Regions from separate parts of the Pseudomonas sp. Irchel s3a10 genome, predicted to be linked through region 1. Evidence: riboswitches for the same ligand, from Rfam matches in the RefSeq annotation. Region 1 holds a riboswitch; the other holds the start of a gene.
The links. Region 1 has a riboswitch for cobalamin ahead of CKW11_RS02720 (CbtB domain-containing protein). Riboswitches for the same ligand answer to the same signal wherever they lie in the genome.
Positions count from the first base shown of each region.

Region 1 (16,140 bases):
GGCCGCGCTGGATGAGCCGCAAACACGTTGGCTGCTGGGCGCCGAGCCGGCGCGTGTGGTCGAATCCCGGCCGCTGGAACTGCGCAAACAGATCGCCGACTACCTGCGCACCCGGCAACCGGCGATGTTCGACAGGCTCTATGACGAACCCGCGTTGAACGATCGGCGAATCGCCAGGCTACAAGCCGCGACACCGGGGTTGGGCAGCTCGGCGGCAATCCGCGTGCTGCTGGAGGCGAACGCCGAGGAGCTGGCGCGCCTGCAAAGCGGTAAGCGGGTGCCGTTGCGGCTGCTGGAGATCTCCCGTGAATTTGCCCGGCAACGCCGCTTCAACCACGCGGTCGCCGGCCTGCACATGGAGAATTCGGGTGGCAGCGAAAGCCAATGGCTGGCCTTGCGCGCCCTGGAACGACTGCCGGGCTGGTCGGACGAAGTGCGTCTTGAGGTGCGCGAAGGTAGCCTCGACGGGCCGTTGATTGACAGTGTCGGCAGCGAAAGTGCCGGCCAAACCAAGTATCTGGTCAAGCGCGGGCCGGTCTATCAGGCGTACAACGAGCGCGGCGAAGAGCTCAACAGTGTTCCGCGTCACGGCGACAACTTTTTTGCCTCAATCCTCCATGCCTTGCCCGACCAGTCGCGACAGGCCCTGGGTTTTACCCAGGTTGCGCGTAGCGCCGGACTGCGTCGGGCACTGATCCGGTATGTGGCCCGACACCGTGCCGAACTGGCTCGACTGGCGAGCAGACGCCATGGCCACAAGAAACTCTTCAAGGCGCCGGTGCGGGTACGCCAGCACGGGCTCGGTTATTACGCCAGCGGTCGCGGCGAAGGCGTCAACCCGTTGCTGGTGACGCGCGTGCAGGACGTGTACCCGGCGCTTACCGATCAGCAAGCGGGCGGGTTCATCCTCAGACAACTGGCAACCGGCCGGACTGACGCGCAGATCTACGAGCTGTTGCAAAGGCGCCTGCGTGAATGGCAGGAACTCGAATCGTCGCTGGCGCAATGGGAAGGTGTGCCGGTCCCTGAGTCGACGCTGGAGTCGATGATCGGCGGCCGATCCAGCGTGGTGCGCAGCCTCAAGCAGAGCTGGCGCAATTCGCCGCTGGCCGATAGTCACGTGAGTGCGGCACGCCTCGATCTGATCTGCGATGACCCGTTGCCGGTGCTGACGGCGGACTTCTCGCATGTGCGCGATCTGCGAGTCAGGGGGCGGTGCATCACCGATGCCAACGTCGATGAACTGTTGGGCAGTTTCCCCAGACTCAAGGCGCTGCGCATCAATGCCACCGCTGAAACATTTACCAACGTGCCGGTGGCGTTGCAGAACATGCCGGAATTCACTGATCTGACGCTCTACAGTGCAATGCCCTTTGCCGCTGACATGCCGGCACGCCTGGCTCAACTGACCCGTCTTGAAGCATTGAGCGTCAGCACCTCGAGCTATCAGCCGCTGGCCTTCGATGTCAGCGGCATGCGTAATCTGCGCACACTGGAAATCGTCGCCTACTCATTGTTCGACTGGCCTGCGGGGGTGCTGGAGTTACCGGCCCTGGAACGTCTGAACCTCAGAGACACGGGGATCAGCACCGTGCCGGCAGCACTGCTGCAGGGCCATGAAAAACTCTGGTCGGGACTGTCGCTGGACTGGTCAAGATTCTCCCGGGAAAACTTCACCGGCGTGTACGAATACGTCAAGACCCATCCGGAACACCTGATCGATCGAGAGACGATGGTCAGGGATTATTGCCGCGGCGAGTTGCGGCGCCTGGGCGAGGGCGTGAATCAATCGCCCGAGGGGGTGTTCAATCGTTTCTTCGAGCAATGGCCGGATGAGCAGCAGCGTTTCACCGCCATCAATGCCTTGAGCGATCAATATGCCGCGCTGGATAGCCAACTCAATCAGTGGCAGCAGCGCGTGGTGGTATCGGCAGAATCGCTGCGCGAACTTGTCGCGCGATCAAACCTGGCCCATGTCCTGAAAACCAGTTGGCGCAAGGGCATGTTCAAGCGCTATGGCGCGACCATCAGCGCTTCGACTCTGGACTTGTCGGGGCTGATGCTCAGCGACCTGCCGGCGTTACCCGCTGACGCATTTGCGCATGTACGCACGCTGCTGCTCAACGGCCAGCGCGTTGCGGCCGCGCAGATGCGCGGTTTCCTCAGTGCGTTCAGCGAAGTGCGAACCCTTGATCTGAGTGACAATGCCTTGCACGAATGGCCGATCGAGTCGCAGAGCCTTTCGCGCCTGGTGCACCTGGATCTGGCCGACAATCAGTTGACCGACGCTTCAGGCCTGGAGAGCGGATTGAGTGAACTGCCTGCGCTCGAACAGCTGAATCTGCGGAACAATCCGCTGAACGAACTGAACGTCGACAGCCTGCAACGTTTAAAGGCCCTCGACCTGCAGGCAACGCACCTGCAACAGTGGCCGACAGGGGCCGAAGGTCTGCCGCAACTGTGGTGGCTGGATCTGCGCGATACCCGTATCAGCACGTTGCCGCCTGCCGTACTCGAGAGCACTGCACTGCTCAATATCAACCTGACCGGTGCGCCGCTGACCGCAGCGGCGTCGGCTGAATTGCGTCTGGGGCAACTGCGGCTCGAGCACACCCTCGGCCTGCCTGCCGGCGCGCTGGATGCGTTTGCCCGGCAGCCGGTGCCGGCGACTTTTCCGCCGGCGGAGAACGGTTTGTCAGTGGCCCGCCAGTTGCTGCCGCTGACGCAGGCACCTGTCAGTACCGGGCTGACACGGATGCGCCAGAACCTGCAGCGAGTGCAGCCGGCCCTTACCGATGAACAAGCCATGCAGGTGATCGAGGCGCTGCGTACCGAGGGTGCGACCGATGTGCAGATCGGCGAGCGGATCGCGGGCTGGAGCCAGACCTTTGAAACCCTCGTTCGCCGACTCAATGGCTGGCTGTATACCCGGGAAACCCGTGGCGTTGACTGGGTCATCTCCTCGCAATCGCGCAGCCTGGCGGCGTGGCGCATTCTGACGTGCTGGCGCGCAAGGTTATCGACTGTCGGGGGCGATGCGGTTCTGGATCTCAACGGCCTGCAATTGGGTGATCTTCCGCCGCTGCCCGAGGACTTCGGGCATGTCAGCAGTTTGAACCTGACAGGCACACGAGTGACGGCCGAAGGCAGCAACGGCTTTCTCAAATCCTTCACTCACCTGCGCGATCTGACCCTCAGTGGCAATGAACTCACCGCGCTGCCTGATGGCGTCCGGCAAATGCCGCAGCTCGAGCGACTCGAGCTTGCCAGCAACAACTTCACTGACACCGAGCCGCTGTATGACGCGCTGTCCGGTCTGCAGCATTTGCAAACGCTGGACCTGAGCTACAACCATCTCGAGGCGTTCGACGCCAGCTACTTCGAGCATTTGCAAAGTCTGGATCTGCGCAACAACAACCTGGCCGAATGGCCGGCCGGGACGCTGGATGCGCAGCACCTGCGGACACTCAACCTCAGTCGCAACGACATCACCGCCATTCCCGAACAGGCGCTGGACGGTCAGCACGATGAGCTGATGGACGGTACCGACCTGACTGACAACTACAACCTGTCGGAGGAGTCGCTTGAAAGGCTCAGAACCTATCAGGCTGCGGGTAATCGCCTGCGAGTGCTCGGTTTTTCCAGTTCCGATCTGGAGGAAATGGCTGACGACGTTGCCGGCGGGCTCAGTGAAACCACCGACAGCATCGAGTCCGACGAAACCCTCCCAGGCGAACAGGCCCATGCGCAACAGAAGGCGCCGTGGCTGGTGAATTTGCCGGCGGAGCAGGCGTCCGTACGCGACAAACTCTGGGATCAACTCGCTGCCGAACCGGATAGCGCGGCATTCTTCCATTTGCTTGACCGGTTGCAGGACACCCAGGAGTTCCGCGTGGCCAACGCCGATCTGACCCGACGGGTGTGGATGGTCATGGAAGCGGCGGCCGCCAACAGTGAGCTGCGCGAGGTGATTTTCGCCGGCTCGGCCACACACGGGACTTGCGTGGACGGGCGCATCCTTACGTTCAGTGGTCTGGAGGGCAAGGTCTTCACTTACAACGCCTTGCTCGATTTGCCGGCGGGCCGCCCGGGAGTCCGCGGCGAGGCCTTGTTGTCGCTGTCGCGGCAGCTGTTTCGGCTGGACAAGGTCGATGAGCTGGCAAAAGCGGCGGCTGCTCGCAGCGGCTTCGACGAGGCCGAAGTACGCCTCGGTTACCGGATCGGTCTGACCGGGGGTTGGGACGATGGACTGGAGTTGCCCGGGCAGCCGAAAAACATGAAATTTGTCTCCGGTGTCACCCCGCAGCAGTTGGTCAATGCGCGGGCCGAGGTGGTCAGCGCGGAACGCTCCGAGAGATTTCTGGAGGACCTGATTCAGCGCGATTTCTGGCTGGATTATCTCAAGGAGCAACAGCCTGAAGCGTTCAGGCAAATGGATGAAACGCAGTTGCTGGAGGAGGGCGAGGACGAAGGTCTGAGTGCTGACGATCCGCTGTATCTGAGCAGGCTGTTCGATCAGGCGGCTGCGCGAAATGCCAGGCTCATCGAATTGTCGCGTCAGGAGATTGAACGGATCGGTTTGTCTGCCGGCAACGCACAATTGCCCGGAACCTCCGGGCAATTGTCAGGCGCGTAAACCCGGTGAATGGTCAGTCCCCGGCAGGCCCGGGGGCTGACCGTTGCGGTCATTCGTCGTAACCGAGGTTCGGCGCCAGCCAGCGCTCGGTCACGCTCAGCTCCTGACCTTTGCGCGAGGTGTAGCTCTGCACCTGATCCTTGTCGACCTTGCCCACGGCAAAGTATTGCGCCTGCGGATGGGCGAAGTACCAGCCGCTGACCGCCGCTGCCGGGAACATCGCGTAGTGTTCAGTGAGGAATACGCCGCTGCGGCCCGCGCGCATTTCGCTGGCTTCAGGATCGAGCAGGGTGAACAGCGTGGCCTTCTCGGTGTGATCCGGGCAGGCCGGATAACCCGGTGCCGGACGGATACCGGAGTACTGCTCTTTGATCAGCGCGTCGTTGTCCAGCGCCTCATCCTTGGCGTAACCCCAGTGCTCTTTGCGCACTTGCTGGTGCAACCATTCCGCGCAGGCCTCGGCCAGACGGTCGGCCAGTGCCTTGACCATGATCGAGTTGTAATCGTCGCCAGCGTCCTGATAGGCCTTGGCGACTTCTTCGGCGCCGATGCCGGCGGTGGTGATGAAACCACCGACGTAGTCGGTCACTTCGCTGTCTTTCGGTGCAACGAAGTCGGCCAGCGAGAAATTCGGCTTGCCGTCGGTCTTGATGATCTGCTGACGCAGGTGATGCAGGCGCGCCATGGGCTTGCCGTCATCGCCGTACAGTTCGATGTCGTCGTCATGCACCTGATTGGCCGGCCAGAAACCGAACACTGCACGGGCGCTGATCAGTTTCTCGTCGATCAGCTTGGTGAGCATCTCGCGCGCGTCCTTGTACAGCGCGGTGGCGGCTTCACCGACCACTTCGTCTTCGAGGATGCGCGGGAATTTGCCGGCCAGGTCCCAGGAGATGAAGAACGGCGTCCAGTCGATGTACTGGGCCAGTACGTTGAGGTCGATGTTGTCCAGCACGCGGGTGCCGGTGAAGGTCGGTTTGACCGGCGTGTAGCTGGCCCAGTCGAACTGCGGCTTCTTGGCGATCGCCGCCGCGTAGCTCAGGCGTTCGGTTCGGGCGCTGCGGTTGGCGGTGCGCTCACGTACATCGACGTATTCCAGACGGGTTTTCTCGACGAAACCGGCCTTGAGTTCCTTGGACAGCAACTGCGTCGCCACGCCCACCGCGCGCGAGGCGTCGGTGACGTAGACCACGGCATCGTTGCTGTACTTCGGCTCGATTTTCACGGCGGTGTGCGCCTTGGACGTGGTCGCGCCACCGATCATCAGCGGCAGATGGAAATCCTGACGCTGCATTTCGCGGGCAACGTGGACCATCTCGTCCAGCGACGGGGTGATCAGGCCAGACAGGCCGATGATGTCGCACTTTTCTTCCTTGGCGACCTGGAGGATTTTCTCCGCCGGAACCATCACGCCGAGGTCGACGATGTCATAGCCGTTGCAACCCAGCACCACGCCGACGATGTTCTTGCCGATGTCGTGTACGTCACCTTTTACCGTGGCCATCAGGATCTTGCCCTTGGCTTCCGGCTTGTCGCCTTTTTCCAGTTCGATGAACGGGATCAAATGCGCCACGGCCTGCTTCATTACGCGGGCGGATTTCACCACCTGCGGCAGGAACATTTTGCCGGCGCCGAACAGGTCGCCGACGATGTTCATGCCGGACATCAGCGGGCCTTCGATGACTTCGATCGGCCGGGCGAACGACTGGCGCGACTCTTCGGTGTCTTCGACGATGTGGGTGGTGATGCCCTTGACCAGCGCATGCTCCAGACGCTTGTTGACGTCCCAGCTGCGCCACTCTTCGGTCTCGGCTTCCTTGACGCTGCCGTCGCCCTTGTACTTGTCGGCGATGGCGAGGAGGGCGTCGGTGCCTTCCGGTGTGCGGTTGAGGATCACGTCTTCGACGGCGTCGCGCAGCTCCTGCGGGATCTGGTCGTAGATTTCCAGCTGACCGGCGTTGACGATGCCCATAGTCAGGCCGGCTCGGATCGCATACAGCAGGAACACCGAGTGAATCGCTTCACGCACCGGGTTGTTGCCCCGGAACGAGAACGACACGTTGGACACGCCGCCGGAACTCAGCGCATACGGCAGCTCGTCGCGGATGTAGGCACAGGCGTTGATGAAGTCCACAGCGTAGTTGTTGTGTTCTTCGATACCGGTGGCCACGGCGAAGATGTTCGGGTCGAAGATGATGTCTTCCGGCGGGAAGCCGACTTCGTTGACCAGAATGTCGTAGGAGCGTTTGCAGATTTCTTTCTTGCGCGCTTCGGTGTCGGCCTGGCCGGCTTCGTCGAACGCCATCACCACCACCGCCGCGCCGTAGCGTTTGCACAGCTTGGCGTGATGGATGAACTGCTCAACGCCTTCTTTCATGCTGATCGAGTTGACGATGCCCTTGCCCTGAATGCACTTCAGGCCGGCTTCGATCACTTCCCATTTCGAGGAGTCGATCATGATCGGCACGCGGGAGATGTCCGGTTCACCGGCGATCAGATTGAGGAAGGTCACCATGGCCTTCTTCGAATCGAGCATGCCTTCGTCCATGTTGATGTCGATCACCTGCGCGCCGGCCTCGACCTGCTGCAGGGCGACTTCCAGGGCTTCGGTGTAGTTGTCTTCACGGATCAGACGGGCGAACTTGGCGGAACCGGTGATGTTGGTGCGCTCGCCGACGTTGACGAACAGAGAGCTGCGATCAATGGTGAACGGCTCCAGACCGGACAGGCGGCAGGCCTTGGGAATATCCGGAATCTGCCGCGGTGCGTAACCGGCGACGGCTTTGGCGATGGCTTCGATGTGGCCCGGGGTGGTGCCGCAGCAACCGCCGACGATATTGAGGAAACCGCTCTGGGCGAATTCTTCGATGACCTTGGCGGTTTGCGCCGGCAGTTCGTCGTACTCGCCGAACTCGTTCGGCAAACCGGCGTTCGGGTGCGCGGAAACGTGAGTGCTGGCCTTGTTCGACAGCTCTTCCAGGTATGGACGCAGCTCACTGGCGCCGAGCGCGCAGTTGAGGCCGACCGAGATTGGCTTGGCGTGGGCCACCGAGTTCCAGAATGCTTCGGTGGTCTGGCCCGACAGGGTGCGGCCGGACGCATCGGTGATGGTCCCGGAAATCATGATCGGCAGTTCGATGTGCAGCTCTTCGAACACCCCTTGCACGGCGAAGATCGCGGCTTTGGCGTTGAGCGTGTCGAAGATGGTTTCGATCAGGATCAGATCGACGCCGCCTTCGATCAGGCCTTTGGTGGCCTCGGTGTAGTTCTCCACCAGTTCATCGAAAGTGACGTTGCGGTAGCCGGGGTTGTTCACGTCAGGCGACAGCGAGCAGGTGCGGCTGGTCGGGCCGAGCACGCCGGCGACGAAACGCGGCTTGTCCGGGTTCTCGGCGGTCTTGGCGTCGGCCACCTTGCGCGCCAGTCGCGCGCCTTCTACGTTTAATTCGTACGCCAGCTCTTCCATGCCGTAATCGGCCATGGAAATGCGTGTGGCGTTGAAGGTGTTGGTTTCCAGAATGTCGGCGCCGGCATCCAGATAAGCCTTTTCGATGCCACCGATCACGTCGGGACGAGTGATCACCAGCAGGTCGTTGTTGCCCTTGACGTCACTCGGCCAGTCAGCGAAGCGTTTGCCGCGATAATCCTGCTCTTCGAGCTTGTAGCTCTGGATCATCGTGCCCATGCCGCCGTCGAGAATCAGGATGCGCTCTTTGAGGGCTTGCTTGAGAGCTTGAAGGCGGACGCTGCGATCGGACATTGGGACTACTCGAAAAGACCATGACGAAGGGGCGGGATCATAACAAACCTGTGCGCTTTTGGAGCACGTGCTGCTTTTGCATGAATATCGTTCATGTTTGTACGAGCGTCATACTGTAGAATCGCGGGCGTTTTTTTCACGATCGGGATCATGGGCATGTCGTACCGCGTCATCAGCATTTTCTTGCTGTTTTTAAGCTGGGGCGCCATTGCGCAGGAACCCGCGATCTCACCTTCTATTTCATATACGCGTGATATCCAGCCAATCTTCACCGAGAAGTGTGTGGCCTGCCACGCCTGCTATGACTCGGCGTGCCAGCTCAATCTGGGCAGCGGTGAAGGCGCAGGGCGGGGCGCGAGCAAGATGCCGGTCTACGACGGCGAACGCACCCAGGCGGCGCCGACCACGCGGCTGTTCTACGACGCCTTCGGCAAACGTGCCTGGCAGCAGAAAGGCTTTTATTCGGTACTCGATGCCCAGGGCAGCCAGGCGGCGCTGATGGCGCGGATGCTCGAACTGGGGCACAAAACTCCGCTGACCCCCAACGCCAAGTTGCCGGAAGACATGGTCCTCGGCCTGCAACGGGAAAACATGTGCGCGATGCCCGCCGAGTTTGACGGCTATGCCGGCGCCCACCCGAAAGAAGGCATGCCGCTGGCGGTGACCGGGCTGACCGATCAGCAATACCAGACCCTGCAGCGCTGGCTGGCGTCCGGTGCGCCGATCGACGAGCAGGGGCTGGCGCCGAGCGCCAAAGAAGCGCTGCAAATCGTCCAGTGGGAAAACCTGCTCAATGCGCCGGGCGCGCGGCAGAGTCTGGTCGGGCGCTGGCTGTTCGAACACTGGTACCTTGCGCACCTCTATTTCAAGGACGGCGAACCGGGGCACTACTTCCAGTGGGTGCGTTCGCGCACGCCAACCGGCCAGCCGATCGACCTGATCGCCACCCGTCGCCCGAATGACGATCCGGGTACTCAGGTGTATTACCGCTTGTGGCCGGTGCAAGGGGTGATCGTGCACAAGACCCACATCACCTATCCGCTGAGCGCGGCGAAGATGGCGCGGGTCAAGAGCCTGTTCTACAGCGGCAACTGGCAGGTCAATGCATTGCCGGGTTACGGCCCGCAGAGCCGGGCCAACCCGTTCGCCACGTTCGAGGCGATTCCGGCGCAGGCGCGTTATCAGTTCATGCTCGACAACGCCGAATACTTCGTCCGCACCTTTATTCGCGGGCCGGTGTGCCGTGGGCAGATTGCGACGGATGTGATCCGCGATAACTTCTGGGCGCTGTTCCAGGCTCCGGAACACGATCTGTACATCACCGATCCCAACTATCGCGGCCAGGCCACGCCGTTGTTGGCAATGCCGGGGCAGAACGATGACGTCGGCAGTGTCCTCAGTCTGTGGCACAACTACCGCAACAAGCGCAACGAATACGAAGCCCTGCGCCGTGACAGCTACGCCGAACTGCCGGCCCCGAGCTGGTCAACCTTGTGGGCCGGTAACGACAACGCGCTGCTGAGCATTTTCCGCCACTTCGACAGTGCGTCGGTGACCAAAGGCCTGATCGGCGAAGTGCCACAGACCATGTGGCTGTTCGACTATCCGCTGCTGGAGCGCACCTATTACCAGTTGGCGGTCAACTTCGATGTATTCGGCAACGTCTCCCATCAGGCGCAGACCCGCCTGTATTTCGACCTGATCCGCAACGGTGCCGAGCAGAACTTCCTGCGCCTGATGCCGGCCGATTCCCGCGAGGGCTACCTCAACGATTGGTATCAGAGCAGCGGCCAGTTCAAGATGTGGCTCGATTACGAAGCCATCGACGACGACAAGCCGACCGCACTGAAACTCGATGAGAAAGACCCGAAATTCGACTTCGCCATGCAGTTGCTGGGGCGTTATGGCGACCTCAATGCGCGGCCGGATCCGATCAACCGCTGTGACGGCGCCTATTGCTCGCGGCCGAATATCGACCCGGCCCTGCAAAATGCCGAGCAGGCGTTGAGCCGTCTGACTTCGCGCCCGGCCGCCGGTTTGAAGGTCATCGACCAATTACCGGAAGCGACCATGCTGCGCATCGAAACCCGCAGCGGCAAACGCGAGGTGTACAGCCTGCTGCGCAATCGCGCGCACAGCAACGTAGCGTTCCTGTTGGGCGAGTCGCTGCGCTATCAGCCAGGGCTGGACACCTTGACCATTTACCCGGGCGTGCTCAGCAGCTATCCGAACTTCATCTTCAACATTCCGGCCGAGCAAGTATCGGAATTTGTCGATGCCATGGAGAATGCCAAGGATGCCGATCGTTTCGAGAAAATCGTCGAACGCTGGGGGATCCGTCGCAGTCATCCGCAATTCTGGTTCTATTTCCACGACCTGAGCCAATACCTCCACGAAACTGACCCGGTGGAAGAGGGCGTGCTGGACATCAACCGCTACGAGAATCTTTGATCGTTTAATACAGGCCGACTGTCACAGCTTCAGGTAACTCACAAATCCCCTGTGGGAGCGGGCTTGCTCGCGAAGGCGTCAGTCCATTCAGAATGGTTGTCGCCTGACATGCCGTCATCGCGAGCAGGCTCACTCCTACAAGGGGTCGGTGGTGGTTTTGAGAGTTGTGTACGGGAGCCCCTCCAATGTTGATTTCAGTGCAGGCCCTGCGGGCGCTTGCCGCGTGGACGGTGGTCTGCCACCACTTCATGCAGATTTTCTTCGACTTCAAGGCCCGCGGCCCGGTCGGGCAGTTCTTCATCGACAAAGGCGCGGTCGGCGTCGATATTTTCTTTGTCATCAGCGGTCTGGTGATTTTCCTGTCCACCGAGGACAAGATTCTGCGGCCGGGGCAATTCCTGCTGTATCGGCTGTCGCGGATTGTCCCCGCGTACTGGCTGTACACGCTGTTGATGGCGTTGTTGGTGGTCTTCGCCCAGCCGCTGTTGCCGGATCAGACGGTGGATTGGGCGCATTTCCTCGCGTCGCTGTTATTCATCCCTGCACAAAACCCCGGCGGCTATGGGATCTATCCGACGCTGAATGTCGGCTGGACGCTCAATTACGAAATGCTCTTCTATGTGTTGTTTGCGTGTGCGCTGGTGTTCCGCTGGCAGGTGCGCTTGCTGGTGGTCGCCGCGTTGCTGTTTTCAGCATGTCAGGCGTTCGGCTGGCTCAACGAGTTTTACCGTTCCGATATCGTCTACGAGTTCTTGCTGGGGATCGGCATCGGCGTGCTCTACCGCCGGGGCTGGATTGGCGCCGGCCTGTGGCTGCCGCTGTTGGCGATGGGCGCCGCGTTGTTGGCGATCTATCACCTGGCACCGGCGCCAAGGCTGTTGAACTGGGGTGTGCCGAGTGCGGTGCTGGTGATGGCCTGCATGGCGCTGGAGCGCTACGTCGAGCGTAACTGGGTGATGAAATGGCTGGGTGACTGTTCCTATTCGGTGTATCTGATGCACGTGCTGGTACTGTCGGTTGGCGGTTTTATCGCGCGGCACTACGGGATCAATCCGTATCTGATGTTCATCGTCTGTGCGCTGGCCATTGGCGTGGGGTCATGGTTGAGCTACGAATGGGTGGAAAAGCGCAGCTATCAGTGGCTTAAAGCGCGGATCGATGGCGAACCGATGCGCGCACCTGTCGAGAATCTTTCCCGACAAAAATACTAGGACTTTGTCCGGCGCAATGATTGGCGTAAACTGCGCCCAAGCCTGCGAGGAGTTTCCATGACCGCTATTACCATTACCGACGCCGCCCACGATTACCTGGCCGATCTGCTCTCCAAGCAGAACACCCCGGGCATCGGCATCCGCGTCTTCATCACCCAGCCTGGCACCCAGTACGCCGAAACCTGCATTGCCTATTGCAAGCCGGGCGAAGAAAAACCTGAAGATACCGCGCTGGGGCTGAAAAGCTTCACCGCCTATATCGATTCGTTCAGCGAAGCGTTCCTTGACGACGCCGTCGTCGATTACGCCACCGACCGCATGGGCGGCCAGCTGACCATCAAGGCGCCAAACGCCAAAGTGCCGATGGTCAATGCCGACAGCCCGGTCAACGAGCGCATCAACTACTACCTGCAAACCGAAATCAACCCGGGGCTGGCCAGCCACGGCGGTCAGGTCAGCCTGATCGATGTGGTCGAGGACGGCATCGCCGTGTTGCAGTTCGGTGGTGGTTGTCAGGGCTGCGGCCAGGCCGACGTGACCTTGAAGGAAGGCATCGAGCGCACCTTGCTTGAGCGCATTCCAGAGCTCAAAGGTGTGCGCGACGTGACCGACCACACGCAGAAAGAAAATGCCTACTACTAAGGCGTTCGCTGCGGACATGAAAAACGGCGCCCCGTGAGCGCCGTTTTTTTATGGGTGAAGCAAAAGATCGCAGCCTTCGGCAGCTCCTACAGGGATACACATTCCAATGTAGGAGCTGCCGAAGGCTGCGATCTTTTGGCTTTCAGGGTCTGTAGAGGTGCGCATGCCCCGCGCGATACAGCGACGACTCGCTAAACACCTCACTGCCCAACACCCGACCCACCAGAATCAACGCTGTACGCCGAAACCCTTTGGCCGCAACCTTCTCGGCAATATCCTCCAGCGTCCCCACTACCCAGTCCTGATCCGGCCATGTCGCCCGGTGAATCACCGCAATCGGGCAATCCGCGCCGTAATGCGGCAGCAGTTCAGCGATGATCTTCTGCAAATGATTGACCCCCAGATGAATCGCCATGGTCGCGCCATGCTGCGCCAGACTGCTCAGTTCCTCACCCGCCGGCATCGCGGTCTTGTCCGCATAACGGGTCAGAATCACGCTTTGCGACACGTCCGGCAATGTCAGTTCCGCGCCAAGCAACGCCGCACACGCTGCGGTGGCGGTGACGCCGGGGATGATTTCGAACGGAATCTGCAACTCACGCAAATAACGAATCTGCTCGCCAATCGCGCCATACAGGCTCGGATCACCCGAATGCACCCGCGCCACGTCCTGGTCATTGGCATGGGCGGTTGTGATCAATTCAATGATCTGCTCCAGATGCAGTTCGGCGCTGTTGACCACGGTTTCGGCCTGATGCCCCTCCAGCACCGCGGCCGGCACCAGCGAGCCTGCGTAGATGATCACCGGGCAGCTGCGGATCAACCGCTGGCCTTTGACGGTGATCAGTTCCGGGTCGCCGGGGCCGGCGCCGATGAAGTAGACGGTCATGAAGAAATCCTGTGAAAAACGGGGCAGGGCAACGCTTCAGATGAAGATTGCTCATGATCAAACAGGGGGATTATCGGGATTTTACGCAGCGCCGGCCAATGCCAGTGTCGCCTGAGCGTATTTCTGCCGGGAAATCAGCAGTTTTGCCGGTGCCTGAATCAACTGCTCGGCAAGGGCCAGCGCGGCACTTTCCGCCACGCCGTAGCAACCGGTGCGCTCATAGGCAATTTGAGAATGGTGGCTGAGTCGCTGCTGGTAACTGGCCAATTCTTCGCTGCTGAAATACAACAGCGGCAGCGCCAACTGGCTGGCCAGTTCCTGCAAACCGGGTTCATCGCGTTTGAGATCGATGCTGGCCAGGGCCTTGACCGCTTCCAGCTCGATGCGATGCGCCTGCAACGCCTGATCGAGTAACGCGCGCAGCGTGCTGACCGGGCAGCCGCGCTGGCAGCCCAGGCCGACCACAAAGGTCGGCGCTGCGCGGTCATCGGTCATGCGTGGTACTGACCATCGCTTTTGCGGCGGAACAACCAGGCGCTGATCAGGCCCAGGGCCAGCCAGAACGCCACGTTGGTCAACTGCGAAGCGATTTTGAACTGGGTTTCCAGCGCTTCCGGAGCGAGCATCGAATGCACTTCCGGTTGCGGAGCGCCGATCACGTGCGGCACGGCGAGGATCGCCACGCCCAGCAACTTCATCAGCCAGTGGCGGCTGAACACAATCAACGCCAGGCCAACAGCAGTGGAGGCAGCGGTGCCGATCCACCAGGTTTGCCGCGAAGCCAGATCGGCTGCAGCGGTGCCCGGCAGTTCAGGCGGCAGGCCCAGGGTCGGCGCAAGGACGAAGGTCGCGTAGCCGGCCAGGCCCCAGAGCAGGCCTTGCGAGGTTTTGGACGGTGCACGCAAGGTGTACAGGCCGGCGAGCATCAGGGCGAAACCGACTGCCACCACCAGATTGCCGCCGGTGGTCGAGACCACACGTTGCCAGCCATCTTCCGGCTCCCAGGCTTCGGCGTCATGGGTGTGAGCGGCGGTGCCGGCGGCGTGTTCGTGAACGGCCACAGGTTCGGATTTCTCGAAGGTTTCGGCCTGCAGAATCAGCGGCGAGACCCAGAAGCTTTGCAGCAATGTCAGCAGCAGGGCGGCCAGCAGGCCGGTGAAACCTGCGGTTTGCGCGATACGCTTGATCATGTCGGCAGGTCTCAGTGGCACGGGAACGCGGCGCTGTGGCGGGTATCGTGAGCGGCGTTGTGCACCGCTTCGATGTGCGAGAAACCGGCGAAGTAAACGAGGCCGGCACCCAGGATCGACGCGAAAATCGCGGCGGTCAGGCGTTGGCTCAATGTGCTGGTGCTGGAGATTTTGTCGGTGTTGCTGCCGGTGCTGCTGATGATCGACATGGCGCTTCCCTTTGGAGTGTCAGCGGGTCAACAGAGCGCATGAAAACCCCTGCGGGTCGGGCACGCAGAGGTTCGAACAGCGCCCGCCCACCGCGGGTTTGTTATGTTCAGTGACGCAAAATGCGCACTGTGTGTTGCGGGCCGGTCTCCGGGCTCACGAGGGGTTGGCGTCTGGCCGACCTGCAAGCGTCACCTTCCCATGCCGTAATGGCACAGTGGATTTGACGCTTCGCTCGCTTACCGTTGCGGGGGCAGCACCGGACTGACATGGCTTTGAGTAAAGCACATGATTCACCGGTTTCCCGTTTCACCCTGTGAAGGGCACCCGTAACAAGTTGTGTAGGAGAGCATGGGTTGGGGATTTGAGTCAATTGGATGGGTATGGGGGTATATCCGTTGCTGCGGTAACGGCCACTTAGGGTTCCGCCCTTACGGCGGGTCACTTTTGGCAAACGCCCCAAAAGTAACCAAAAGGTCTATGCCCTGACGTTCGGCCCTCGCCTAGGCTCGGGTTCCTTCGCTGCGGGATTCATCCGGGGGGCAGCGCCTACGGTTTGCTTCGCTGCACCTCCTCTCGCTGTGTTTGGCTGCGCCAAACGGTCGCTGCGCTCCCACCCCCGGATAAATCCCTCCACTCAGCCTGCCGACGGGCCCTGAGATCAAAAGCGGTACTCGAGCTAACGCTCATCGTGTTGAGTGGGGCGGCTTCGCCGCATGGGGTGCACGCTTTCAGCCTGCTGGCGATGGCGGCCCGACAGCCGACCAATTTCCAACTGAACACACCCATTCCAACTGTGGGAGCGGGCTTGCTCGCGAAGGCGGCCTGACAGCCGACCAATTTCCAACGGAACACACTCATTCCAACTGTGGGAGCGAGCTTGCTCGCGAAGGCGGCCTGCCAGCCAACCAAACTCCAACTGAACACACCCAATCCCATGTAGGAGCTGCCGAAGGCTGCGATCTTTTGACCTGCTTTGGCTTTGGCTCTTGATGTGGCTTTTGATCTTTTGCCCCTTCGGCAGGCCGAGCGTAGGTGTCCATAAGGGGGAAGGCGCGCAGCGCCATGCGGCGAAGCCGCATACATCGAGAGGAGGTGCAGCGAAGCAAACCGGAGGCGATGCCCCCGGATGGACACCGTAGCGAGGGAACACT
Region 1 covers NZ_FYDR01000001.1:603,201-619,340, reverse strand. The annotation lists gene CKW11_RS02760 (NEL-type E3 ubiquitin ligase domain-containing protein) at 1-4,636, shown strand, start outside; gene metH (methionine synthase) at 4,686-8,396, opposite strand; gene CKW11_RS02750 (fatty acid cis/trans isomerase) at 8,553-10,847, shown strand; gene CKW11_RS02745 (acyltransferase) at 11,033-12,058, shown strand; gene nfuA (Fe-S biogenesis protein NfuA) at 12,116-12,700, shown strand; gene cobM (precorrin-4 C(11)-methyltransferase) at 12,843-13,589, opposite strand; gene CKW11_RS02730 (cobalamin biosynthesis protein) at 13,671-14,084, opposite strand; gene CKW11_RS02725 (CbtA family protein) at 14,081-14,779, opposite strand; gene CKW11_RS02720 (CbtB domain-containing protein) at 14,791-14,988, opposite strand; cobalamin riboswitch at 15,110-15,332, opposite strand.

Region 2 (16,140 bases), on a different contig from region 1:
GCCGACAGCATCCTCGAACGCGGCATGTCCCTGATCGGTACCCGTTACCGTTTCGGCGGTACCTCTGAAGCCGGTTTCGACTGCAGCGGTTTCATCGGTTATCTGTTCCGCGAAGAAGCCGGCATGAATCTGCCGCGCTCCACCCGCGAAATGATCAACGTTGATGCGCCTCTGGTCTCGCGCGGCAACCTTGAGCCGGGCGATCTGCTGTTCTTCGCCACCAATGGTCGTCGCGGTCGTGTAAGCCACGCCGGGATCTACCTGGGTGACAACCAGTTCATCCATTCCAGCAGTCGTCGCAGCGGCGGTGTTCGCATCGACAGCCTGGGTGACAGCTACTGGAGCAAGACCTTCATCGAAGCCAAGCGCGCCCTCGCGATGGCACCGACCGTGGTCACTGCTCGCAAGTAATTCCCCGTTGTCGCCACGTTCGTGGCGACAAAAACGGTGCCCGGCAAGGGAGTAGACCTAGACTTTACAAGGTGAAGTTAAAGTCTTACTTGAAGTTTGCCGCGTAGCCGCTAGAATCCTGTATCTATATTGATGGCAAACCGCCTGCGTGCTGCGCAGGCGGTTTTGTTTCTGTCCATTCGGCAGAGAAAGCCGCAGCCAGATCAGGATGTTCTGCTTATGACGATGTCGGCCCGCCTCACGTTGATCTTCTTCGCAGCGCTGCTCAGCGCCTGCGCCAGCCGCACTCCGCCGCCTGCGCCCGTCGTACGCGCTCCGGTGGTGTTCGGGCCTTCCCAGGCTTTTTCGCCGGCTGCTGAAGACGTGCTGTTTCGCGCGCTGGGGCTGGTCGGCACGCCTTATCGTTGGGGCGGCAACACACCGGACTCCGGGTTCGATTGCAGTGGTCTGATCGGTTTCGTCTACCGTGATGCTGCCGGCATCAGCTTGCCGCGTTCGACGCGCGAGATGATCGTGATGCAGGCGCCGAATGTCGGCAAAGAGGGTTTGCAGACCGGCGACCTGATCTTCTTCGCTACCAATGGCGGCTCGCAGGTCAGCCATGCGGGGATTTACGTTGGGGAAGGGCGCTTCGTGCATGCGCCGGCAACCGGCGGCACGGTGAAGCTGGACAGCCTGTCGAAGGCGTACTGGCAGAAGGCGTATCTGAGTGCCAAGCGGGTGTTGCAGCCGGAGCATCTGGCGCATAACCCGTAGTTCAAAAAGCTCACAATCCAATGTAGGAGTGAGCCTGCTCGCGATAGCGGTTGATCAATCAACACTGATGTTGAATGTGGCACCGTCATCGCGAGCAGGCTCACTCCTACAGTTGTTTCAGGTCAGGCAAAAGTTACTTGGCCGACGACACTCGCCAAACCTTGTTCCCCACATCATCTGCTACCAGCAAACCACCTTGCTGGTCGATCACCACGCCTACCGGGCGACCCAGCGCGTTCTCGTCCTTGTCGAGGAAACCGGTGAGCACATCCACCGGTGCTCCATTCGGCTTGCCGGCGGCGAATGGTACGAAAATCACTTTATAGCCACTGTGCGGTTTACGGTTCCACGAGCCGTGCTGGCCGATGAACGCGCCCTCCTTGAACTGCGCCGGCAGGCTGTTGCCTTCAGCGAAGGTCAGGCCCAGCGAGGCGGTATGCGGGCCGACGGCGTAGTCCGGGGCGATAGCCTTGGCCACCAGATCCAGATTCTGCGGCTTCACCCGCACATCCACGTGCTGACCGTAGTAGCTGAATGGCCAGCCATAGAAGCCACCGTCCTTGACCGAGGTGATGTAGTCCGGCACCAGATCGCTGCCGATCTCGTCACGTTCGTTGACTGCTGTCCACAGCGCGCCTGTGGTGGGTTCCCACGCCAGGCCGTTGGGGTTGCGAATGCCCGAGGCGAAGATCCGGTGGTTGCCGGTGGCGCGATCCACTTCCCAGATCGCCGCACGTCCTTCTTCTTTATCCAGACCATTCTCGCCGACGTTGCTGTTCGAGCCGACGGTGACGTACAGCTTGTTGCCGTCCTTGCTGGCGATGACGTTCTTGGTCCAGTGATGGTTCAGGGTGCCGCCCGGCAGGTCGGTGACTTTGATCGGCTGCGTCTTGATCTCGGTCGCGCCTTGCTCGTAGGGAAAGCGCAGCAGGCGATCGGTGTCGGCGACGTACAAATCGTTGCCGACCAGGGTCATGCCAAACGGCGAGTTGAGATTCTGCAGAAACACCGTGCGGGTCTCGGCCACGCCGTCGTGGTCGGCATCGCGCAGCAGGGTGATGCGATTCGGGCTCGGCACACCAGCGCCGGCCTTGCCCATGACTTTCTTCATCACCCAGCCGCGAATACCGCTGCTGTCATCCGGTTTGGGCGGGGCGTTGGTTTCCGCCACCAGCACGTCACCGTTGGGCAGCACGTAGAGCCAGCGCGGGTGATCGAGGCCTTCGGCGAATGCCGCGACTTGCGTACCGGCCGCAGCAGTCGGTTTGCCGCCCGCAGGCCAGCCGACCGCCGGGGCGATGTTCACCGTCGGGATCAGGGTTTTGTTTGGTTCAGGCAGCTTCGGTGACGGACCGGTGCCGTCAGAAACTTGCAGGCTGGAGGATTCACCGCAGGCGGCGAGCCCTCCGGCGAGGGCGATGACGAGAGCGAGTTGGGTTCTGCGCATTACTGATCTTCCCTATGAATGCTTGCCTAATCATAGAGGAGCTTGCGCACCCGATGGTTCAACCGCTCAACCGCGGGCCTCTTTGAACAGCACGGCGACGCCCGGGTGATAGTTGCCCGCTTCGCTGCGCAACTTGCGGTAGGCGTAGGGGAAATACCAGGCCACCGCGCAGCAGTGTTCCTTTTGCAGGTCGTCGACCATGTCCTGCAGTTCTTCGGGGCTGGCGCTGTGCTGGGCCTTTTGCGGGGCGACGAACAGGCAGCCGAGTTTGAGATCGCTGGCGAAGCTGATGCGTTTGGCATCGCTGGTGATGTCCAGCAGGGCCTGGGTCAGATTGAGGTTGTTGACCCGTGGCCAGCGCTGGGTGGCCTGGAGGTAGGCGCGGTCTTCGGCGCCGGCGATGAACAGGTCGGCGCGGGCATTGCGTTCGCCTTCCTCATTCTGTTTACGGGTGGGGGTGTCGCAAAGGGTTACCAGTTCGGCCATCCATGCCGCAGCGGAGAGCAATCCGAGATTGGCTTTCTCGTCATGCCAGTAAGGGGTGTCGTTGTCGCCGCGAATGGCGTTGTAGCGGTCGATACAGTCAAACCAGCGTTCAAGCATCGGGCGCAGGAATTCCAGGCGCGGGTTGCTGATGATCATGCCTTGCATCGTCATCATCCTTATTGTTGTAGTGTGCTTTTTCAAACAAAAGCATGGCTCTTTGATATCACTTGTCTCAGTGTGGCACAAGATTGGCGTCAGTTAATTGATCGACGGCAGTTATTCGCCCGCCGGCCCCCTCTTTAATTGACGCTCCACCCCCAACCCTCTAACCTTCGCGGCTTGTTTCAGGTGCTCTGTGACCTGTGTCGACAGAGTGAAACAGGGAAGCCGGTGAGGGTTGTCTTCAGGCGAAGAACGATCACGATCCCGGCGCTGCCCCCGCAACGGTAAATGAGTAAAAGCTGCGCCTTGAGCCACTGCCTCGACAGAAGCGGGAAGGCGCGCAGCCAGGCGATTCGCCGCTCATGAGCCCGGAGACCGGCCTGATCCATCCAGCGGCATCACGGTGGGCGATGCCAGGCTTTTTGCCGTCTATTCTTGTGCCTGCCCGCCGTTATCCAGCCTCAACGGAGAGCTCCCCCAATGACCGATTCCCCCGAGCGCGACGAACGCCATCTGGCGCGTATGCAGCGCAAAAAAGCCGTGATCGACGAACGCATCGCCAATTCGCCTGACGAGTGCGGCCTGGTGCTGGTGCTGACCGGCAATGGCAAAGGCAAAAGCAGCTCGGCGTTCGGCATGCTCGCCCGCGCCATGGGCCACGGCATGCAGTGCGGTGTGGTGCAGTTCATCAAGGGTCGCAACAGCACCGGCGAAGAACTGTTCTTCCGCCGCTTCCCCGAGCAAGTGCGTTTTCACGTGATGGGCGAGGGTTTCACTTGGGAAACCCAAGATCGCCAGCGTGACATCGCCGCCGCCGAAGCCGCGTGGGCAGTGTCCCGCGAACTGCTGCGCGATCCGTCGATCGGCCTGGTGGTGCTGGACGAACTGAACATCGCCCTCAAGCACGGCTACCTCGATCTTGATCAGGTGCTCAGCGACTTGCAGGCGCGTCCGCCGATGCAGCACGTGATCGTCACCGGTCGCGCGGCCAAGCCGGAAATGATCGAGATGGGCGATACCGTCACCGAAATGGGCATGCTCAAACACGCCTTCCAGGCCGGCATCAAAGCGCAGAAAGGCGTCGAACTTTGAATCAACCACGTCACTGCCCGGCGGTACTGATTGCCGCGCCGGCCTCCGGTCAGGGCAAGACCACCGTCACCGCCGCGCTCGCTCGCTTGCATCGCAACCAGGGGCGCAAGGTGCGCGTGTTCAAGTGCGGCCCGGACTTCCTCGACCCAATGATTCTCGAGCGCGCCAGCGGTGCGCCGGTGTATCAACTGGACATGTGGATGGTCGGCGAGCAGGAAAGTCGCCGTCTGTTGTGGGAAGCCGCCGCCGAAGCCGATTTGATCCTGATCGAAGGCGTGATGGGCCTGTTCGACGGCACACCATCGAGCGCTGATCTGGCGCGGCATTTCGGCGTGCCGGTGCTCGGCGTGATCGACGGTACCGCCATGGCCCAGACCTTTGGCGCCCTGGCACTGGGTTTGGCGAAGTATCAGCCGGACCTGCCATTCGCCGGCGTGCTGGCCAACCGTGTCGGCACCTTGCGTCATGCACAGTTGCTCGAAGGCAGCCTCACCGAAGGTCTGCGCTGGTACGGCGCGCTGTCCCGCGAGACCGGGATCGAGTTGCCGAGCCGGCACCTCGGTCTGGTGCAGGCCAGCGAACTGAATGATCTCGACCTGCGTCTCGACGCCGCCGCCGAAGCCTTGGCCAGCAGTTGCGAGGTAGCGCTGCCACCGGCCGTGGAATTTGCCGCACCTGAAGTGATCCCTGCCGAACCGCTGCTCGACGGCGTGCGCATCGCCGTCGCTCGCGATGAGGCCTTTGCCTTCACCTACGGCGCCAGTCTCGACCTGCTACGGGCGATGGGCGCCGAGTTGAGTTTCTTCTCGCCGATCCGCGATACGCAATTGCCCGAGGCCGACAGTCTGTATCTGCCCGGTGGTTATCCGGAATTGCACCATGTCGCGTTATCGCAAAACACCGCGATGCTCGATGCGATCCGTGCGCACCACGCCGCCGGCAAGCCGTTGCTCGCCGAGTGCGGCGGCATGCTCTACCTGCTCGACGCGTTGACCGATGTCGACGGCACCCGCGCCGAACTGGTCGGGCTGCTGCGCGGTGAGGCGGTAATGCAAAAACGTCTGGCGGCACTGGCACTGCAAGCGGTGGATCTGCCGGAAGGCTCGTTGCGCGGCCACACCTATCACCATTCCCTGACCACCACTGAGCTGACGCCGATCGCCCGGGGCCTGAGCCCGAATGGCGGGCGCGGAGCCGAGGCGGTATATCGGGAAGGGCGGATGACGGCGTCGTACGTGCATTTCTACTTTCCGTCGAATCCTGCGGCTATCGCGGCACTGTTTGTGCCAGATCTTGAGGCCGCTTTCGCGAGCAAGCCCGCTCCCACATTGGATCACCTAACCCCTGTGGGAGCGGGCTTGCTCGCGAAGAGGCCATGAGCAACAACGCATTCACTGAGGTCGAGCGCACAGCGGTCTATAAAGTCATCGCCGAACGCCGCGACATGCGCCACTTCACCGGCGGCACGGTCGAGCCGGAGCTGCTGCGCCGCCTGCTCGAAGCCGCGCATCAGGCGCCCAGCGTCGGCCTGATGCAGCCATGGCGCTTCATCCGCATCAGCGATCGCGGCTTGCGCGGGCAGATCCGGAACCTCGTCGAAGAAGAACGCGTGCGTACCGCCGAAGCCCTCGGCGAGCGTAGCGACGAGTTCATGAAGCTCAAGGTCGAAGGCATCAATGATTGCGCCGAAGTGTTGGTCGCGGCGCTGATGGACGATCGCGAAAAACACATTTTCGGCCGTCGTACGCTGCCGGAAATGGACATGGCCTCGCTGTCCTGCGCGATTCAGAATCTGTGGCTGGCGTCCCGTGCCGAAGGATTGGGCATGGGCTGGGTGTCGCTGTTCGAACCGCAGGCACTGGCCGATCTGCTGCAGTTGCCGGCCGGGGCCAAGCCGCTGGCGGTGTTGTGCCTGGGGCCGGTCAAGGCATTCTATCCGGCGCCGATGCTGGTACTCGAAGGGTGGGCGCAGGCGCGGCCGCTCAATGAGTTGCTGTACGAAAATTATTGGGGAGTGAGTCAATGAGTGTGGCGTTGTTGAGTGTCGCCGCGGTCGCGCTGGATGCGCTGCTGGGTGAACCGAAACGCTGGCATCCGCTGGTAGCGTTCGGCAATTTTGCCGGGCGCATCGAGCGCCGTTTCAATGCGGGCGGGCGTGGCTGGCGCAGTCACGGGGTCACCGCCTGGGTGATCGCGGTGCTGCCGCTGACCTTGCTCGCCACCGCGTTTTCCTGGGCGCCTTACGTGGGCTGGATCGTCGAGATTCTTGCGCTGTATTGCGCCCTCGGCATGCGCAGCCTCGGTGAGCATGTCGCGCCGGTAGCCGCCGCCTTGCGCGCTGATGATCTGGAAGAAGCGCGCAAGCGTGTCGGCTACCTGGTCAGTCGCCAGACCAGCGAACTGGACAGCACCGCGGTCGCCCGTGCCGCCACCGAATCGGTGCTGGAAAACGGCAGCGACGCGGTGTTCGCCGCGCTGTTCTGGTTTGTCGTGGCCGGAGCGCCGGGCGTGGTGCTCTATCGTTTGAGCAATACGCTCGACGCGATGTGGGGCTATCGCAATGAGCGCTTCGAGCGCTTCGGCTGGTGCGCGGCAAAAATCGACGACGTGCTCAACTACATTCCGGCCCGGTTGGTGGCGCTGACCTATGCGCTGCTGGGCAACACCCGGCTTGCCTGGAAATGCTGGCGCAGCCAAGGGCCGCAATGGGACAGCCCGAATGCCGGTCCGGTGATGGCGGCCGGTGCCGGTGCGTTGAATGTCGAACTGGGCGGCCCGGCGATCTATCACGGCGAACTGCATGAGCGTCCGCAACTGGGTGAAGGTCCGCCGGCGGATGCCGATTCGATTGATCGCGGCTGGCAATTGGTCCAGCGCGGGGTATGGTTATGGCTGCTGATTCTCTGCGTGGGGGCTGAATTCTATGCTTGAGCACGGTGGCCGGCTGCGCAAGGCTGCACTCGATTACGGGATTGCCGAGGCTGACTGGCTCGACCTCTCCAGCGGCCTCGCGCCGTGGCCGTTTGCGGTGCCGGAGATTCCGCTGCGCGCCTGGGCACGCTTGCCGGAAACCGATGACGGGCTGGAGCAGGCTGCGTGCGATTACTACGGCGCCGCGCAGGTGCTGCCGGTGGCCGGTTCGCAGATGGCGATTCAGTTGCTGCCGCGTTTGCGCCGCGCCGGCAAGGTCGGTGTGTTGTCGCCGTGTTATGCCGAGCACGCCGAAGCCTGGCGCCGCAGCGGTTACATCGTGCGCGAAGTGCTGGAGCAGGAAGTGGAATTCTTTCTCGACAGCCTCGACGTGCTGGTGGTGGTCAATCCGAACAATCCCACCGGCCTGAGCCTGACCCCGGCGCGGCTGCTCGACTGGCACGCGCGGCTGGCCCAGCGCGGCGGCTGGCTGGTGGTCGATGAAGCATTCATGGACAACACGCCGCAGCTGAGTCTGGCGTCGCATACCCATCAAGTTGGCCTGATCGTGTTGCGTTCGTTCGGCAAGTTTTTCGGTCTGGCGGGGGTGCGTCTGGGCTTTGTGCTGGCCGAGCGCAAGTTGCTCAGATTGCTCGCGGAGCAGGTCGGACCCTGGGCGGTCAGCGGGCCGACGCGGGTGCTCGGCCAGGCCTGTCTGCAAGACACCGAAGCGCACACCCGGCAACGCATTCGCAGCGATGAAGCCAGTGAACGTCTGGCTTTGCTGCTGGAGCGCTACGGCTTCAAACCCCACGGTGGTTGCGCGTTGTTCCAGTGGCTGATCACCGAGCGCGCGCCTGTGCTGCACGAGTTCATGGCCCGACGCGGCATCCTCCTGCGCATCTTCACCCACAACAGCAGCCTGCGTTTTGGTCTGCCGGCCAACGCCGCTGAAGAAGCGCGTCTCGAACAAGCGCTGCAAGCTTTCGCCAAGGAAAACCAATGACAACCTTGATGGTTCAAGGCACCACGTCCGACGCCGGTAAAAGCACGCTGGTGACGGCGCTGTGCCGCTGGGCAACCCGTCAGGGCGTGGCGGTGGTGCCGTTCAAACCGCAGAACATGGCGCTCAACAGCGCGGTGACCGCCGACGGCGGCGAGATCGGCCGTGCGCAAGCCGTGCAGGCGCAAGCGGCGCATCTCGAACCGCACACCGACATGAACCCGGTGCTGCTCAAGCCCAACAGCGACACCGGCGCGCAGGTGATCATCCATGGCCGTGCGGTCACCAGCATGAACGCGGTGGCCTATCACGACTACAAAGCCATCGCCATGCAAGCGGTGCTCGCCTCGCACGAGCGGTTGAGCGCGGCGTATCCGTTGGTGATGGTCGAAGGCGCCGGCTCGCCGGCCGAGATCAATCTGCGTGCCGGTGACATCGCCAACATGGGCTTTGCCGAAGCGGTGGATTGCCCGGTGCTGCTGATTGCCGACATCAATCGCGGCGGCGTTTTCGCGCATCTGGTCGGCACGCTGGAGCTGCTGTCGCCGAGCGAACAGGCACGGGTCAAGGGCTTCATCATCAACCGTTTTCGCGGTGACATCGCCTTGCTGCAACCGGGCCTCGACTGGCTGGAACAGCGCACCGGCAAACCGGTGGTCGGCGTATTGCCATACGTGATGGACCTGCATCTGGAGGCCGAGGACGGCATCGATCAACGTCAGACCGACAAGGCCGAGCAAGTGCTGAAAGTGGTGGTGCCGGTGCTACCCCGCATCAGCAACCACACGGACTTCGATCCGCTGCGACTGCATCCGCAGGTCGATCTGCAATTCATCGGCCCGGGGCAGGCGATTCCTGCCGCCGACCTGATCATCCTGCCCGGCTCGAAAAGCGTGCGCAGCGACCTCGCGTATTTGCGTGCCAATGGCTGGGACACGGCGATCAATCGGCACTTGCGGTATGGCGGCAAGTTGCTGGGGATCTGCGGCGGGCTGCAAATGCTCGGTGAGCAGGTGCACGATCCGCTGGGCCTGGAAGGCGCGCCGGGTTCCAGTGCAGGTCTGGGTTTACTGGCGTTCGAAACCACGCTGGAAGCCGAGAAGCAGTTGCGCAATGTACGCGGACGTCTGGCGCTGGAAAACGCCGAGGTCAGTGGCTATGAAATCCATGCCGGCGTGACGGTAGGGTCGGCGCTGGAGAATGCGGCGGTGCATCTGGATGACGGTCGTTGCGACGGCGCACAGAGTCCGGACGGGCAGGTGTTCGGCACCTATCTGCATGGCTTGTTCGAATCACCGCAAGCCAGTGCCGCGTTGCTGCGCTGGGCCGGGTTGAGCGATGTGCAGGAAGTGGATTACCACGGCTTGCGCGAGCGCGATATCGAGCGGCTGGCGGATCTGGTGGAGCAGCATCTGGATACCGGGCTGCTGCGTCAGCTCTGCGGGATTTAGGCTGGCTGTTACGGCCTCTTCGCGAGCAAGCCCGCTCCCACATGAGAAGGCATTCCCATGTGGGGGCGAGCCTGCTCGCGAAGAGGCCGGTTGTCTCAGCACATAATTCGGGATGTTCCCATGCTCCAACATGAGAATACATTCCAGGGTGGGAGCGGGCTTGCTCGCGAAGAGGTCGTTTGCCTCAACACATAATTTTCAGGATGTCCCCATGCTCCAACTGATCCTCGGCGGCGCCCGCTCCGGCAAAAGTCGCCTCGCGGAAAAACTCGCCAGCGACAGCCATCTGGCGGTCACTTACATCGCCACCAGCCAACCGCTGGACGGCGAAATGAACGAGCGGGTCGCCCATCACCGCGCCCGGCGTCCGGCCGAATGGGCGCTGATCGAAGAGCCGCTGGAACTGGCCCGCGTCCTGCGCGAGAACGCCAGTGCCGAGCGTTGCCTGCTGGTCGACTGCCTGACCCTGTGGCTGACCAACCTGCTGATGCTCGATGACGCCGCGCGTCTCGCCGCCGAGCGCGACGCCCTGCTGGACTGCCTGGCGTCATTGCCGGGAGAAATCATTTTTGTCAGCAACGAGACCGGAATGGGTGTTGTGCCGCTGGGCGAATTGACTCGCCGCTACGTCGATGAAGCCGGTTGGCTGCATCAAGCTCTGGCCGAGCGTTGTCAGCGAGTCGTCCTGACGGTCGCCGGCCTGCCCCTGACCCTGAAAGGACCTGCGTTATGACTCAAGCGTGGTGGTTGAACCCGTGCCAATCCGTGAATGCCGAGATCGTTGAACAAGCGGCCGCGCGCCAACAGCAACTGACCAAACCGGCCGGCTCCCTCGGTCGCCTCGAAAGCGTGGCGGTGCAATTGGCCGGGTTGCAGGGGCAGATCAAGCCGACCCTTAAGCAGGTCTGGATCGCGATTTTCGCCGGTGATCACGGGGTGGTCGCGGAAGGCGTTTCCGCGTTCCCGCAGGAAGTCACCGGGCAGATGCTGCTCAACTTCGTCAGCGGCGGCGCGGCAATCAGCGTGCTGGCGCGCCAGCTCGATGCGCAGCTGGAAGTGGTCGATCTGGGCACCGTGACGCCGTCGTTGAATCTGCCGGGCGTGCGCCATCTGAACATCGGCCCGGGCACGGCGAATTTCGCCAAGGGCGCGGCGATGACCCAGGCACAGGGCGAACTCGCCTTGCAGGCCGGTCGCGACAGCGTGCTGCGCGCCAAAGCGGCCGGCGCGCAGTTGTTCATCGGCGGCGAAATGGGCATCGGCAACACCACTGCCGCCAGTGCGCTGGCGTGTGCCTTGCTCGATTGCCCGGTGGTGCACCTGACCGGTCCCGGCACCGGGTTGAATGCCGAAGGCGTCAGCCATAAAGCGCAAGTGATCGAGCGCGCACTGGCGCTGCACGCGGCGCAACGTGGCGATGCGCTGCAAACTCTGTTCAACCTCGGCGGGTTTGAAATTGCCGCATTGGTAGGAGCGTATCTGGCCTGTGCGCAGGAAGGCGTCGCGGTGCTGGTCGACGGCTTTATCTGCACGGTCGCTGCGTTGGTCGCGGTGCGGCTGAATCAGGCTTGCCGCGAGTGGCTCTTGTTCGGTCATCGTGGTGCCGAGCCGGGCCATCATCACGTGCTGGAAGCCCTCAATGCCGAGCCGCTGCTGGAACTCGGTTTGCGTCTGGGCGAGGGCAGCGGGGCGGCGTTGGCCGTGCCGCTGTTGCGTCTGGCCTGTGACCTTCACGGGCAGATGGCGACGTTCGCCGAAGCCGCGGTGGCGGATCGTCCGGCATGACGTTGCGTCTGGATCTGCTGCGCCACGGTGAGACTGAACTGGGCGGCGGTTTGCGCGGCAGTCTCGATGATGCGCTCACCGAAAAAGGTTGGGCGCAGATGCGTGCCGCCGTGGTCGCGGGCGGGCCGTGGGATCGGCTGATCAGTTCGCCGCTGCAGCGTTGCGCACGGTTCGCCGCAGAGCTGGGCGAGCAACTGAATCTGCCGGTGCAGCTGGAAAATGATCTGCAAGAACTGCATTTCGGTACCTGGGAAGGCCAGAGCGCAGCGGCATTGATGGAAACCGATGCCGAGGCGCTGGGGTTGTTCTGGGCCGATCCGTATGCGTTCACGCCGCCGCAGGGTGAGCCGGTCAGCGATTTTGCCGATCGGGTACTCGGTGCGGTTGCGCGTTTGCATCAGGCTTACGCCGGCGAGCGCGTGTTGCTGATCAGTCATGGCGGCGTGATGCGTCTGTTGCTGGCGCAGGCCCGTGGTTTGCCGCGTGAGCAGTTGCTCAATGTCGAAGTCGCGCATGCTTCGCTGTTTGCGCTGAGCGTCGAAGCCAATGGCGTGCTCAAGGAAGGTTACTGACATGCTGCCACTGTGGATCGCCCTGCAATTTCTCAGCAGCTTGCCGATTCGTCTGCCGGGGATGCCGGAGCCGCAACAGCTGGGGCGTTCGCTGTTGTTTTATCCGCTGGTGGGGTTGCTGTTCGGGGGGATCCTCTGGGCATTCAACCTGGCATTGGCTGGCGCGCCGTTGTTGCTGCATGCGGCGCTGTTGCTGACGGCGTGGGTGCTGCTCAGCGGCGCGCTGCACCTCGACGGACTGGCCGACAGCGCCGATGCCTGGCTCGGTGGTTTCGGTGATCGCGAGCGCACGCTGACGATCATGAAGGATCCGCGCAGCGGGCCGATTGCCGTGGTGACGCTGGTGCTGGTGTTGCTGCTGAAGTTCTGCGCGTTGCTGGCGCTGATCGAGCAGGGGCACGCAGTGATGTTGATCATCGTGCCGCTGCTGGGCCGCGCGGCGCTGCTGGGGCTGTTTCTGACCACGCCGTATGTGCGGGCGGGTGGGTTGGGGCAGGCGTTGGCTGATCATCTGCCGCGCAGGGCTGGTTGGTGGGTGCTTGGGGCGAGTGCGCTGGCCTGCTTGCTGATTGCCGGGGTGAAAGCGATTGTTGCGCTGGTTGTCGCGTTGGTCGGGTTTGTCTGGTTGCGGCGGGTGATGATGCGGCGGTTGGGCGGGACTACGGGCGATACGGCGGGGGCGTTGCTGGAATTGCTGGAGATGGCGGTGTTGGTTGGGGTGGTGTTGGTCTGAGATATTGTGTTGCCTGTTCTGGCTCCATCGCGAGCAGGCTCACTCCTACAGGGGAATGCGGTCAATTTGTAGGAGTGAGCCTGCTCGCGATAGCGGTCTGTCCGGCATCGGAACTACTACTGAAAAAACACATGTAACTTGATTTAACACAGTCGCGGGTATATACACGCATCATGCTTCCTTCTCAGTGTTTGTGCACCAACCTGCGTCGCGCCGCTCGTGGCGTCAGCAGGCATTACGACGGCGCTCTCGACGGCTTCGGGATCAACGTTGCCCAGTATTCTTTGCTGTGCAATCTGCAGCGTCTGGATCAACCGAGCATCTCGGAACTGGCCGAAGCCATGGGTCTGGATCGCAGCACCCTGGGGCGCAACCTGCGGGTGCTCGAAGGCGAGGGCCTGGTGGCGCTGGCCGAGGGCGAGGACATGCGTAACCGCATCGTCCGGCTCACCGAAACCGGTGCACAGCGCCTTGCGGCGGCGCTGCCGGCCTGGGAAGCGGCGCAACAGCGATTGATTGATCGTCTGGGCGCCGAGAAGCGTGAAACCTTGCTGCGACTGTTGGATGAACTGGCCTGAGGGCCGGTTTTTCCGGTTTTAAGCGGGTATATACCCGCGAACGGAGAATAACAATGACATCGATGTGGCGTACGTGCGGTTGGGTGTTGCTGGGAAGTGCGCTGATTCTGGCGTTGTCATTGGGCGTACGGCACGGCTTCGGCCTGTTCTTGTCGCCGATGAGTGCGCAATTCGGCTGGGGTCGCGAAGTGTTTGCCTTCGCCATCGCCTTGCAAAACCTGATCTGGGGCCTGGCGCAGCCGTTCACTGGCGCGTTGGCTGACCGCTTCGGGGCGGCGAAAGTGGTACTGGTCGGCGGGGTGCTCTACGCTCTGGGCCTGGTGTGCATGGGCCTGTCCGATTCGGCGCTGACGCTGTCGCTGAGTGCGGGCCTGTTGATCGGTATCGGTCTCTCCGGCACTTCGTTCTCGGTGATTCTCGGCGTGGTCGGTCGTGCCGTGCCGCCGGAAAAACGCAGCATGGGCATGGGCATCGCCAGCGCCGCCGGCTCATTCGGTCAGTTTGCGATGTTGCCGGGCACGCTGGGCTTGATCGGCTGGCTCGGCTGGTCGGCGGCGCTGTTGGTACTCGGTTTGCTGGTGGCGCTGATCGTGCCGCTGGTGAGCATGCTCAAGGACAAACCGCTGCCGGTACTGGGTCATGAACAAACCCTGTCCGAAGCGCTGCGCGAAGCCTGCTCCCACTCGGGGTTCTGGCTGTTGGCGTTCGGCTTTTTCGTTTGCGGCTTCCAGGTGGTGTTCATCGGTGTGCACCTGCCGGCCTATCTGGTCGATCAGCATCTGCCGGCGACGGTCGGTACCACGGTGCTGGCGCTGATCGGGCTGTTCAATATCTTCGGCACTTATACTGCCGGCTGGCTCGGTGGGCGCATGTCCAAACCGCGTCTGCTGACGGCGTTGTACCTGCTGCGGGCGGTGGTGATCGTGCTGTTTTTGTGGCTGCCGGTGACCACCACATCTGCCTACCTGTTCGGTATGGCCATGGGCTTCCTGTGGCTGTCGACGGTGCCGTTGACCAACGGCACGGTGGCGACCTTGTTTGGCGTGCGTAACCTGTCCATGCTCGGCGGTATCGTGTTCCTCTTTCATCAACTCGGCTCGTTCCTCGGCGGCTGGCTGGGCGGGGTGGTGTATGACCGTACCGGGAGTTATGACTTGATCTGGCAAGTGGCGATTCTCTTGAGCCTGCTGGCGGCCGCGCTGAACTGGCCGGTGCGCGAGCGTCCGGTGGCGCGTCTGCAGCCGGCGGTTGGCGCGGTATGAAGCGCTCCTGGCCGCGAATCGCCTTCGCCACACTCGGCGTGCTGTTGCTGACGCTGGTGTGGTGGGGCTGGCATCAGGGCGGCCTGGCGTTGATGCAGTTGGGCATGGGTGCTTGCTAGACCGGCGGGAGGGCGAGTAACGTCGGGGGTCTGATGACTGCTCAAGGATGCCCCGACATGCTCATGCGCTGGTGTGCTGTACCCGCGTTGCTGATGGCGTTGACCGGACTGGCCCAGGCCGCTGATTGTCCGGAGGCGCTGCAAGGTTCGTTGCCCAAGTTGCGCGCCAAGGAATCCATCGACCTGTGTCAGCGCTACGCCGACAAACCGCTGGTGGTGATCAACACGGCCAGCTTCTGTGGCTTCGCGCCGCAGTTCGAGGGCTTGGAGGCGCTGAATCAGCGCTACAAGGCCCAGGGCCTGGAAATGCTCGGTGTACCCTCCAACGACTTCAAGCAAGAGTCCAAGGACAGCGCCGAAACCGCCAAGGTCTGCTACGCCAACTACGGCGTGACGTTCACCATGACCGAGCCGCAGAAAGTCCGTGGCGACGACGCCACTCACCTGTTCAAGGTGCTGGCCAAGCAGAGCAGCGCACCGAAGTGGAATTTCTACAAATACGTCATCGACCGCCAAGGCAAGGTGATCGCCAATTTCTCCAGCCTGACCAAGCCGGATGATCCAGAGTTCATTGCGGCAGTTGAAAAGGCCATCGCCTCAAAACCGCTCAACTGATAACACACGCTTTTTGTGGGAGCGGGCTTGCTCGCGAAGGCTGCGGATCTTTCAGCACTTGTTTTGAAGGTCAGACCGCATTCGCGAGCAAGCCCGCTCCCACATTTGATCTGTGGTGTTTGAACAGGCACAAAAAAGCCCCGCTTTCTGCAAAGAGAGCGGGGCTTTTTTGTGGGCGAGGGTTTAGCCTCGCCGTACAGCATCAGAAGCGATAGGTCGCGCCGACACCGAAACCGTTTGCCGAGTTTTCATACTTGGCGTCGTAGCTCTGGCCACGATTGTTTTCGTTGCGAATCTTGACCGACTCTTCCTTCAGGTACGAGTACGCCACGTCGATGGTCAGGTCTTCGGTCGGGCTCCAGCCGGCACCGAGGCTGAAGATCGTGCGGTCGCCGGTCGGGATGCGTGGCGAACGGTCGACGTTGTTGGTCGGCGACTGGTCGAAGGTCAGACCGGTACGCAGTACCCATTCCTTGTTCAACTGGTACGAAGTACCCACGGCGTAAGCCCAGGAGTCATGCCAGTTCTGGTCTTCGGTGATTTCGCCGAACTGACCGGCCAGCAGCGGCTGCACGCCGGAGTTCTTGACGGTGATCTTTTCCAGCTGGCTCCAGCGGGTCCAGGTGCTGCCGGCGTAGACGTTCCAGCGATCGTTGATCGCCTGAGTGACCGAGAAGTCCACGGATTCAGGTGTGGTGATCTTCAGCGAAGCGTCGTACTTCTGGCTGGCACCCAGACCGACTGCGGCCAGTGCGCCG
Region 2 covers NZ_FYDR01000008.1:187,433-203,572, forward strand. The annotation lists gene CKW11_RS22385 (C40 family peptidase) at 1-411, shown strand, start outside; gene CKW11_RS22390 (C40 family peptidase) at 631-1,167, shown strand; gene CKW11_RS22395 (sorbosone dehydrogenase family protein) at 1,301-2,614, opposite strand; gene CKW11_RS22400 (hypothetical protein) at 2,681-3,265, opposite strand; cobalamin riboswitch at 3,430-3,661, shown strand; gene cobO (cob(I)yrinic acid a,c-diamide adenosyltransferase) at 3,743-4,354, shown strand; gene CKW11_RS22410 (cobyrinate a,c-diamide synthase) at 4,351-5,733, shown strand; gene bluB (5,6-dimethylbenzimidazole synthase) at 5,730-6,380, shown strand; gene cbiB (adenosylcobinamide-phosphate synthase CbiB) at 6,377-7,285, shown strand; gene cobD (threonine-phosphate decarboxylase CobD) at 7,278-8,270, shown strand; gene CKW11_RS22430 (cobyric acid synthase) at 8,267-9,718, shown strand; gene cobU (bifunctional adenosylcobinamide kinase/adenosylcobinamide-phosphate guanylyltransferase) at 9,930-10,451, shown strand; gene cobT (nicotinate-nucleotide--dimethylbenzimidazole phosphoribosyltransferase) at 10,448-11,503, shown strand; gene cobC (alpha-ribazole phosphatase family protein) at 11,500-12,075, shown strand; gene CKW11_RS22450 (adenosylcobinamide-GDP ribazoletransferase) at 12,077-12,808, shown strand; gene CKW11_RS22455 (MarR family winged helix-turn-helix transcriptional regulator) at 12,982-13,386, shown strand; gene CKW11_RS22460 (MFS transporter) at 13,440-14,648, shown strand; gene CKW11_RS28915 (hypothetical protein) at 14,645-14,767, shown strand; gene CKW11_RS22465 (glutathione peroxidase) at 14,825-15,382, shown strand; gene CKW11_RS22470 (OmpP1/FadL family transporter) at 15,585-16,140, opposite strand, start outside.
Region 2: it holds a riboswitch for cobalamin, as region 1 does, so the genes downstream of both, cobO (cob(I)yrinic acid a,c-diamide adenosyltransferase) here and CKW11_RS02720 (CbtB domain-containing protein) in region 1, are expected to answer to the same signal.